One region of the Viridibacillus sp. KH_047 genome, then DNA from elsewhere that is predicted to be linked to it. Evidence: a T-box and tRNA genes for the amino acid it is inferred to sense, from the RefSeq annotation. Region 1 holds a T-box; the other regions hold tRNA genes.

The links. The T-box of region 1 lies ahead of ileS (isoleucine--tRNA ligase). A T-box ahead of a tRNA ligase gene usually reads a tRNA of that ligase, here a tRNA-Ile.
Region 2: it has a tRNA-Ile gene. The T-box ahead of ileS (isoleucine--tRNA ligase) is inferred to sense a tRNA for this amino acid. The anticodon was not compared.
Region 3: it has a tRNA-Ile gene. The T-box ahead of ileS (isoleucine--tRNA ligase) is inferred to sense a tRNA for this amino acid. The anticodon was not compared.

What each region holds. Positions count from the first base shown of each region.
Region 1 is NZ_CM174479.1:2,174,605-2,177,736, reverse strand. Features, by position in the region: gene AC3IS5_RS10885 (S16 family serine protease) at 1-578, shown strand, start outside; gene AC3IS5_RS10880 (hypothetical protein) at 666-809, shown strand; gene AC3IS5_RS10875 (DUF3977 family protein) at 852-1,052, opposite strand; T-box leader at 1,708-1,947, shown strand; gene ileS (isoleucine--tRNA ligase) at 2,002-3,132, shown strand, end outside.
Region 2 is NZ_CM174479.1:565,644-568,775, forward strand. Features, by position in the region: rRNA gene AC3IS5_RS02830 (16S ribosomal RNA) at 1-1,325, shown strand, start outside; tRNA gene AC3IS5_RS02835 (tRNA-Ile) at 1,422-1,498, shown strand; tRNA gene AC3IS5_RS02840 (tRNA-Ala) at 1,513-1,588, shown strand; rRNA gene AC3IS5_RS02845 (23S ribosomal RNA) at 1,685-3,132, shown strand, end outside.
Region 3 is NZ_CM174479.1:104,541-107,672, forward strand. Features, by position in the region: rRNA gene AC3IS5_RS00555 (16S ribosomal RNA) at 1-1,240, shown strand, start outside; tRNA gene AC3IS5_RS00560 (tRNA-Ile) at 1,337-1,413, shown strand; tRNA gene AC3IS5_RS00565 (tRNA-Ala) at 1,427-1,502, shown strand; rRNA gene AC3IS5_RS00570 (23S ribosomal RNA) at 1,599-3,132, shown strand, end outside.

The DNA.
Region 1 (3,132 bases):
GTTCAGGAATCTATTTATTAGGAGTAAATAGAGTTGATTTCCAATTCACTGAAAACAAACAAGCTGTTATAGACCTTTTAAATAAACAACAAATGGACTATCTAAATATTACTAAAATCACCCATTCGGATCTATATGGAAGCAAGAACCGGCAATTATTGAACTGGTTCCATCTTGGAAAAAGTGACGTAGATCAAATGAGAGTGAAGCAATTTTTAGGACAGGAATATGGGCGAATTAACGAATTTTTTAAAAACGATACTATTGAGGGAAGTAGTGCTGGGTTAGGTTTAGCGTTGACAGGACTTATAATGAGAGGCGATTTGCAAAATGATTTGAAGATCGCTGTTACTGGTGCAATTAGCGAAACGGGAGACGTATTACCAATAGGGATTTTAAAAGAAAAAATGCAAATTGCTGAGAAAGCAGGCTTTTCATTGATGATCATACCAAGTGCAAATAGAAAAGAAGCTATGGAAATACGAAAGAAACTAAACTTAAACATAAAAATTCTTGATGTCGCACAAATAGATGAAGCGGTTCTACTAATTAATGAATTAAACGATAAAAGTAATTGAACAATATATTTAAGGCATCCTACATGCTGCTTATAAGCAATACAAGATGCTTTATGTGTCTCTACAATATAGGAGCTGAGGTGTAAAATGGAGTTTATCGGGATTATGATTATTTGCGCAGTTTTTGCTGTATTTGAAGCTGTAAGGAGATTAAATAATAATGTTCTAGAGCAAACAGAAGAAATAAAAAAATTACGTGATGAGCTAAAAGAATATAGAAAAAAGACGTAGACCAGATTTAGATTTCTTATTTGCGAAGTTTCCGTCTTTATTTTATTTACTCTGAATACCTAATACTAACTTTAGGGAGTTTCGCTTCTTTTTCATCTTCTTTAATCCTTCCTTTGAATCTGGGATTACTACAGTTTTAAAGAACCAAATTCGAAGATAAAACGATTCAAAAATAATCGGTCCTTTTATACCCCGCTCCTCAAATTCAGAACCATCCTCTAATTCTGTCTCTGTTCTAATAATCTATGTATTACCAATTCCTATTTCAATAAATTTCATTTTTGATCACCGCTTCATTTTTGTTAATCATTTAATGTAAATAGTATTTGTCGTCTTACTATCGGACAAAAATAGATTTGTAAAATCAATGGTAACATATCAAATTTCAAAACTGAATTTACAAAATGACAAATACCTCTATATTCTACCTTAATTTACCTTTATCCGCCCCAAAATGAATGATTTATGCAATAAAAATTCAAGTGAAAAATCCTCTACAAACTCATATTTATCAATGGTTTCCAAGTGTTTATATACTGATTTTAGTTGCTGTGAGCGTTCGCGAAAAATAGATTTGTGTATCTTTGTGTTCTAAAACGCTATAGTGAATTCAATCTTTCTACTACATTCAGTGATTTATTTATAGATTATTTTGAATATATAATATCCTTTTCGCATTACACTATTTTCAGTCGCCTAATTCTACAAAACGTCCGTTCATTTTTGAATTATTAAATTTCTATATTCTCTATCTAATTTAACTAAACTCTAAATGTCTAAGTTTCTACACCTACAAAATAGTAACATTCCATTCTTTCATTTCTTTAAAATGCTGATACCTTCATTAATTATTGACAATTTTTTTCTGTTCTGTTACGATAATTCTCAATAAAAGCATACAAATTCGTTGATGAGAAAGAGTAGCGTTACATCTTATTCCCTAGAGAGCTGACAGATCGGTGCAAGTCAGTGTTTAAGTGTAATGTGAAGATCCTCTCTGAGAAGATAGTCTGAAGATTTAGTAGGTCTATCCGGGTGTCCGCCGTTAAAAGGAACACGTATGATTGTACGTTGCTGAGTGCTATTGAGCGGTTTTCAATAGAATTAGGGTGGTATCGCGGTTAACCCCGTCCCTTACTTGGGACGGGGTTTTTTGTATGTTTTTATATTATTTAGTATTGGAGCGATATCAATGAATTCGAATGAAGGTAAAGAAAATACAGTACAGCGTGAACAACGCATTCGTAACCTGTGGACAGAACAAGATACTTTTCAAGCTTCTGTTGATGCAAGAGAAGGACGCACACCGTTTGTTTTTTATGAAGGTCCACCGACTGCAAACGGGCTACCCCATGTAGGCCATGCATTTGGCAGAACGATTAAAGATGTTGTGGCACGTTATAAAACGATGCAAGGATTCCAAGTAGAGAGAAAAGCAGGCTGGGATACACACGGTCTTCCTGTAGAACTTGGTGTTGAAAAGCAACTAGGTATTTCAGGTAAACAAGAGATTGAACGTTATGGTATTGAGCCATTTATCAACAAATGCAAGGAAAGTGTCTTCACTTACGAGAAGAAATGGCGTTCATTTACCGAAGAATTAGGCTATTGGGTTGATATGGATGATCCCTATATGACATTAAGCAATGACTATATCGAGAGTGTATGGAACATCTTGAGTAAAGTGCATAAAGATAATTTGTTATATAAAGGACATCGTGTATCACCTTACTGCCCTAGCTGCCAAACATCATTAAGTTCTCATGAGGTCGCACAAGGTTATAAAGATGTGAAAGATTTATCTGCTACTGTGAAATTCAAATTAGCTGATAAAGAAAATGAATTCTTCTTAGGATGGACGACAACACCTTGGACTTTACCTGCTAACGTAGCCCTTGCTATGAATTCAGAGCTAATCTATGTAAAAGTTCAAAAAGAATCCGAGATCTTCATTGTTGCTAAATCATTAGTTGAAAAAGTACTAGGTGGAGATGTTGAAGTTCTAAGTGAGCACAAAGGACATGAATTTGAAGGCGTACGTTATTTGCCTCCATTCAATTATGCAACTGTCGAAAAAGGACATATCGTTGTCTTAGCTGAATACGTAACGGAGAGCAGTGGTACCGGTATCGTTCATATCGCACCGGCTTACGGTGAAGATGACTATAAAACTATTCAACAAAATAGCTTATCTTTTGTGAATGTGGTTGACTTGCAAGGTCGTTATACATCAGAGGTAGTTGATCTTGAAGGTAAATTTGTAAAAGACTGTGATGTAGATATTATTAAAATGCTATCTGAAAAAGGTCTGTTATTTAGCAAA
Region 2 (3,132 bases), 1.6 Mb from region 1:
CTACTAGATGGGCCCGCGGTGCATTAGCTAGTTGGTGGGGTAACGGCCTACCAAGGCAACGATGCATAGCCGACCTGAGAGGGTGATCGGCCACATTGGGACTGAGACACGGCCCAAACTCCTACGGGAGGCAGCAGTAGGGAATCTTCCACAATGGACGAAAGTCTGATGGAGCAACGCCGCGTGAGTGATGAAGGTTTTCGGATCGTAAAACTCTGTTGTAAGGGAAGAACAAGTACGTTAGTAACTGAACGTACCTTGACGGTACCTTATTAGAAAGCCACGGCTAACTACGTGCCAGCAGCCGCGGTAATACGTAGGTGGCAAGCGTTGTCCGGATTTATTGGGCGTAAAGCGCGCGCAGGTGGTTTCTTAAGTCTGATGTGAAAGCCCACGGCTCAACCGTGGAGGGTCATTGGAAACTGGGAGACTTGAGTGCAGAAGAGGAAAGTGGAATTCCAAGTGTAGCGGTGAAATGCGTAGAGATTTGGAGGAACACCAGTGGCGAAGGCGACTTTCTGGTCTGTAACTGACACTGAGGCGCGAAAGCGTGGGGAGCAAACAGGATTAGATACCCTGGTAGTCCACGCCGTAAACGATGAGTGCTAAGTGTTAGGGGGTTTCCGCCCCTTAGTGCTGCAGCTAACGCATTAAGCACTCCGCCTGGGGAGTACGGCCGCAAGGTTGAAACTCAAAGGAATTGACGGGGGCCCGCACAAGCGGTGGAGCATGTGGTTTAATTCGAAGCAACGCGAAGAACCTTACCAGGTCTTGACATCCCAATGACCGCTCTAGAGATAGAGTTTTCCCTTCGGGGACATTGGTGACAGGTGGTGCATGGTTGTCGTCAGCTCGTGTCGTGAGATGTTGGGTTAAGTCCCGCAACGAGCGCAACCCTTGATCTTAGTTGCCATCATTAAGTTGGGCACTCTAAGGTGACTGCCGGTGACAAACCGGAGGAAGGTGGGGATGACGTCAAATCATCATGCCCCTTATGACCTGGGCTACACACGTGCTACAATGGACGATACAAAGAGTCGCTAACTCGCGAGGGTATGCTAATCTCATAAAATCGTTCTCAGTTCGGATTGTAGGCTGCAACTCGCCTACATGAAGCCGGAATCGCTAGTAATCGTGGATCAGCATGCCACGGTGAATACGTTCCCGGGCCTTGTACACACCGCCCGTCACACCACGAGAGTTTGTAACACCCGAAGTCGGTGAGGTAACCTTTATGGAGCCAGCCGCCGAAGGTGGGATAGATGATTGGGGTGAAGTCGTAACAAGGTAGCCGTATCGGAAGGTGCGGCTGGATCACCTCCTTTCTAAGGATTATTACGGAAACAGATCTTGGATCTGTCGATTAACGTCTTGCGTTCAGTTTTGAAGGTTTATACTTCAATTATATATTTTCCTAAAAGGGGCCTATAGCTCAGCTGGTTAGAGCGCACGCCTGATAAGCGTGAGGTCGATGGTTCGAGTCCATTTAGGCCCACCATATTTTCTCTTTTTGGGGCCTTAGCTCAGCTGGGAGAGCGCCTGCCTTGCACGCAGGAGGTCAGCGGTTCGATCCCGCTAGGCTCCACCAATATTGTTCTTTGAAAACTGGATAAAACGACATTGAAGCAAATTAAGTAACACATTTTTTATTATTAAGTTTTTTAGGCTTAATAACTAACTTTTAGGTTAAGTTATTAAGGGCGCATGGCGGATGCCTTGGCACTAGGAGCCGAAGAAGGACGGCACTAACACCGATATGCTTCGGGGAGCTGTAAGTGAGCTTTGATCCGGAGATTTCCGAATGGGGGAACCCACTGTTCGTAATGGAGCAGTATCTTGACGTGAATACATAGCGTCTTGATGGCAGACCCAGGGAACTGAAACATCTAAGTACCTGGAGGAAGAGAAAGAAAAATCGATTCCCTGAGTAGCGGCGAGCGAAACGGGAATAGCCCAAACCAAGAGGCTTGCCTCTTGGGGTTGTAGGACACTCTATATGGAGTTACAAAGGAATGAGTTAAATGAAGCGGTCTGGAAAGGCCCGCCAGAGCAGGTAACAGCCCTGTAGTTGAAAGTTCATTCTCTCTTGAGTGTATCCTGAGTACGGCGGAACACGTGAAATTCCGTCGGAATCTGGGAGGACCATCTCCCAAGGCTAAATACTACCTAGTGACCGATAGTGAACCAGTACCGTGAGGGAAAGGTGAAAAGCACCCCGGAAGGGGAGTGAAATAGATCCTGAAACCATGTGCCTACAAGTAGTTAGAGCCCGTTAATGGGTGATAGCGTGCCTTTTGTAGAATGAACCGGCGAGTTACGATTACATGCGAGGTTAAGTTTTAGAAGACGGAGCCGTAGCGAAAGCGAGTCTGAATAGGGCGAATGAGTATGTGGTTGTAGACCCGAAACCAGGTGATCTACCCATGTCCAGGGTGAAGGTAAGGTAACACTTACTGGAGGCCCGAACCCACGTACGTTGAAAAGTGCGGGGATGAGGTGTGGGTAGCGGAGAAATTCCAATCGAACCTGGAGATAGCTGGTTCTCTCCGAAATAGCTTTAGGGCTAGCCTCGTGATAGAGAATCCTGGAGGTAGAGCACTGTTTGAACTAGGGGTCCATCCCGGATTACCGAATTCAGACAAACTCCGAATGCCAGTGATTTATGCACGGGAGTCAGACTGCGAGTGATAAGATCCGTAGTCAAAAGGGAAACAGCCCAGACCACCAGCTAAGGTCCCAAAGTAATTGTTAAGTGGAAAAGGATGTGACGTTGCTTAGACAACCAGGATGTTGGCTCAGAAGCAGCCATCATTTAAAGAGTGCGTAATAGCTCACTGGTCGAGTGACGCTGCGCCGAAAATGTATCGGGGCTAAACAATTCACCGAAGCTGTGGATGGACATCTTAGATGTCCGTGGTAGGAGAGCGTTCTAAGTGCTGTGAAGTCAGACCGGAAGGACTGGTGGAGCGCTTAGAAGTGAGAATGCCGGTATGAGTAGCGAAAGACGGGTGAGAATCCCGTCCACCGAATGACTAAGGTTTCCTGAGGAAGGCTCGTCCGCTCAGGGTTAGTCGGGACCTAAGCCGAGGCCGATAGGCGTAGGCGATGGACAACAGGTTGATATTCCTGTAC
Region 3 (3,132 bases), 2.1 Mb from region 1:
ATCGGCCACATTGGGACTGAGACACGGCCCAAACTCCTACGGGAGGCAGCAGTAGGGAATCTTCCACAATGGACGAAAGTCTGATGGAGCAACGCCGCGTGAGTGATGAAGGTTTTCGGATCGTAAAACTCTGTTGTAAGGGAAGAACAAGTACGTTAGTAACTGAACGTACCTTGACGGTACCTTATTAGAAAGCCACGGCTAACTACGTGCCAGCAGCCGCGGTAATACGTAGGTGGCAAGCGTTGTCCGGATTTATTGGGCGTAAAGCGCGCGCAGGTGGTTTCTTAAGTCTGATGTGAAAGCCCACGGCTCAACCGTGGAGGGTCATTGGAAACTGGGAGACTTGAGTGCAGAAGAGGAAAGTGGAATTCCAAGTGTAGCGGTGAAATGCGTAGAGATTTGGAGGAACACCAGTGGCGAAGGCGACTTTCTGGTCTGTAACTGACACTGAGGCGCGAAAGCGTGGGGAGCAAACAGGATTAGATACCCTGGTAGTCCACGCCGTAAACGATGAGTGCTAAGTGTTAGGGGGTTTCCGCCCCTTAGTGCTGCAGCTAACGCATTAAGCACTCCGCCTGGGGAGTACGGCCGCAAGGTTGAAACTCAAAGGAATTGACGGGGGCCCGCACAAGCGGTGGAGCATGTGGTTTAATTCGAAGCAACGCGAAGAACCTTACCAGGTCTTGACATCCCAATGACCGCTCTAGAGATAGAGTTTTCCCTTCGGGGACATTGGTGACAGGTGGTGCATGGTTGTCGTCAGCTCGTGTCGTGAGATGTTGGGTTAAGTCCCGCAACGAGCGCAACCCTTGATCTTAGTTGCCATCATTAAGTTGGGCACTCTAAGGTGACTGCCGGTGACAAACCGGAGGAAGGTGGGGATGACGTCAAATCATCATGCCCCTTATGACCTGGGCTACACACGTGCTACAATGGACGATACAAAGAGTCGCTAACTCGCGAGGGTATGCTAATCTCATAAAATCGTTCTCAGTTCGGATTGTAGGCTGCAACTCGCCTACATGAAGCCGGAATCGCTAGTAATCGTGGATCAGCATGCCACGGTGAATACGTTCCCGGGCCTTGTACACACCGCCCGTCACACCACGAGAGTTTGTAACACCCGAAGTCGGTGAGGTAACCTTTATGGAGCCAGCCGCCGAAGGTGGGATAGATGATTGGGGTGAAGTCGTAACAAGGTAGCCGTATCGGAAGGTGCGGCTGGATCACCTCCTTTCTAAGGATAATTACGGAAACAGATCTTGGATCTGTCGATTAACGTCTTGCGTTCAGTTTTGAAGGTTCATAAAAACCTTATATTTTTCCGAAAAAGGGGCCTATAGCTCAGCTGGTTAGAGCGCACGCCTGATAAGCGTGAGGTCGATGGTTCGAGTCCATTTAGGCCCACCATTTTTCTTTTTTTGGGGCCTTAGCTCAGCTGGGAGAGCGCCTGCCTTGCACGCAGGAGGTCAGCGGTTCGATCCCGCTAGGCTCCACCAATATTGTTCTTTGAAAACTGGATAAAACGACATTGAAGCAAATTAAGTAACACATTTTTTATTATTAAGTTTTTTAGGCTTAATAACTAACTTTTAGGTTAAGTTATTAAGGGCGCATGGCGGATGCCTTGGCACTAGGAGCCGAAGAAGGACGGCACTAACACCGATATGCTTCGGGGAGCTGTAAGTGAGCTTTGATCCGGAGATTTCCGAATGGGGGAACCCACTGTTCGTAATGGAGCAGTATCTTGACGTGAATACATAGCGTCTTGATGGCAGACCCAGGGAACTGAAACATCTAAGTACCTGGAGGAAGAGAAAGAAAAATCGATTCCCTGAGTAGCGGCGAGCGAAACGGGAATAGCCCAAACCAAGAGGCTTGCCTCTTGGGGTTGTAGGACACTCTATATGGAGTTACAAAGGAATGAGTTAAATGAAGCGGTCTGGAAAGGCCCGCCAGAGCAGGTAACAGCCCTGTAGTTGAAAGTTCATTCTCTCTTGAGTGTATCCTGAGTACGGCGGAACACGTGAAATTCCGTCGGAATCTGGGAGGACCATCTCCCAAGGCTAAATACTACCTAGTGACCGATAGTGAACCAGTACCGTGAGGGAAAGGTGAAAAGCACCCCGGAAGGGGAGTGAAATAGATCCTGAAACCATGTGCCTACAAGTAGTTAGAGCCCGTTAATGGGTGATAGCGTGCCTTTTGTAGAATGAACCGGCGAGTTACGATTACATGCGAGGTTAAGTTTTAGAAGACGGAGCCGTAGCGAAAGCGAGTCTGAATAGGGCGAATGAGTATGTGGTTGTAGACCCGAAACCAGGTGATCTACCCATGTCCAGGGTGAAGGTAAGGTAACACTTACTGGAGGCCCGAACCCACGTACGTTGAAAAGTGCGGGGATGAGGTGTGGGTAGCGGAGAAATTCCAATCGAACCTGGAGATAGCTGGTTCTCTCCGAAATAGCTTTAGGGCTAGCCTCGTGATAGAGAATCCTGGAGGTAGAGCACTGTTTGAACTAGGGGTCCATCCCGGATTACCGAATTCAGACAAACTCCGAATGCCAGTGATTTATGCACGGGAGTCAGACTGCGAGTGATAAGATCCGTAGTCAAAAGGGAAACAGCCCAGACCACCAGCTAAGGTCCCAAAGTAATTGTTAAGTGGAAAAGGATGTGACGTTGCTTAGACAACCAGGATGTTGGCTCAGAAGCAGCCATCATTTAAAGAGTGCGTAATAGCTCACTGGTCGAGTGACGCTGCGCCGAAAATGTATCGGGGCTAAACAATTCACCGAAGCTGTGGATGGACATCTTAGATGTCCGTGGTAGGAGAGCGTTCTAAGTGCTGTGAAGTCAGACCGGAAGGACTGGTGGAGCGCTTAGAAGTGAGAATGCCGGTATGAGTAGCGAAAGACGGGTGAGAATCCCGTCCACCGAATGACTAAGGTTTCCTGAGGAAGGCTCGTCCGCTCAGGGTTAGTCGGGACCTAAGCCGAGGCCGATAGGCGTAGGCGATGGACAACAGGTTGATATTCCTGTACCACCTATTTACCATTTGAGCAATGGGGGGACGCAGTAGGATAGGGTAAGCATGCTGTTGGTTATGCATGTTCAAGCAGTGAGGCGT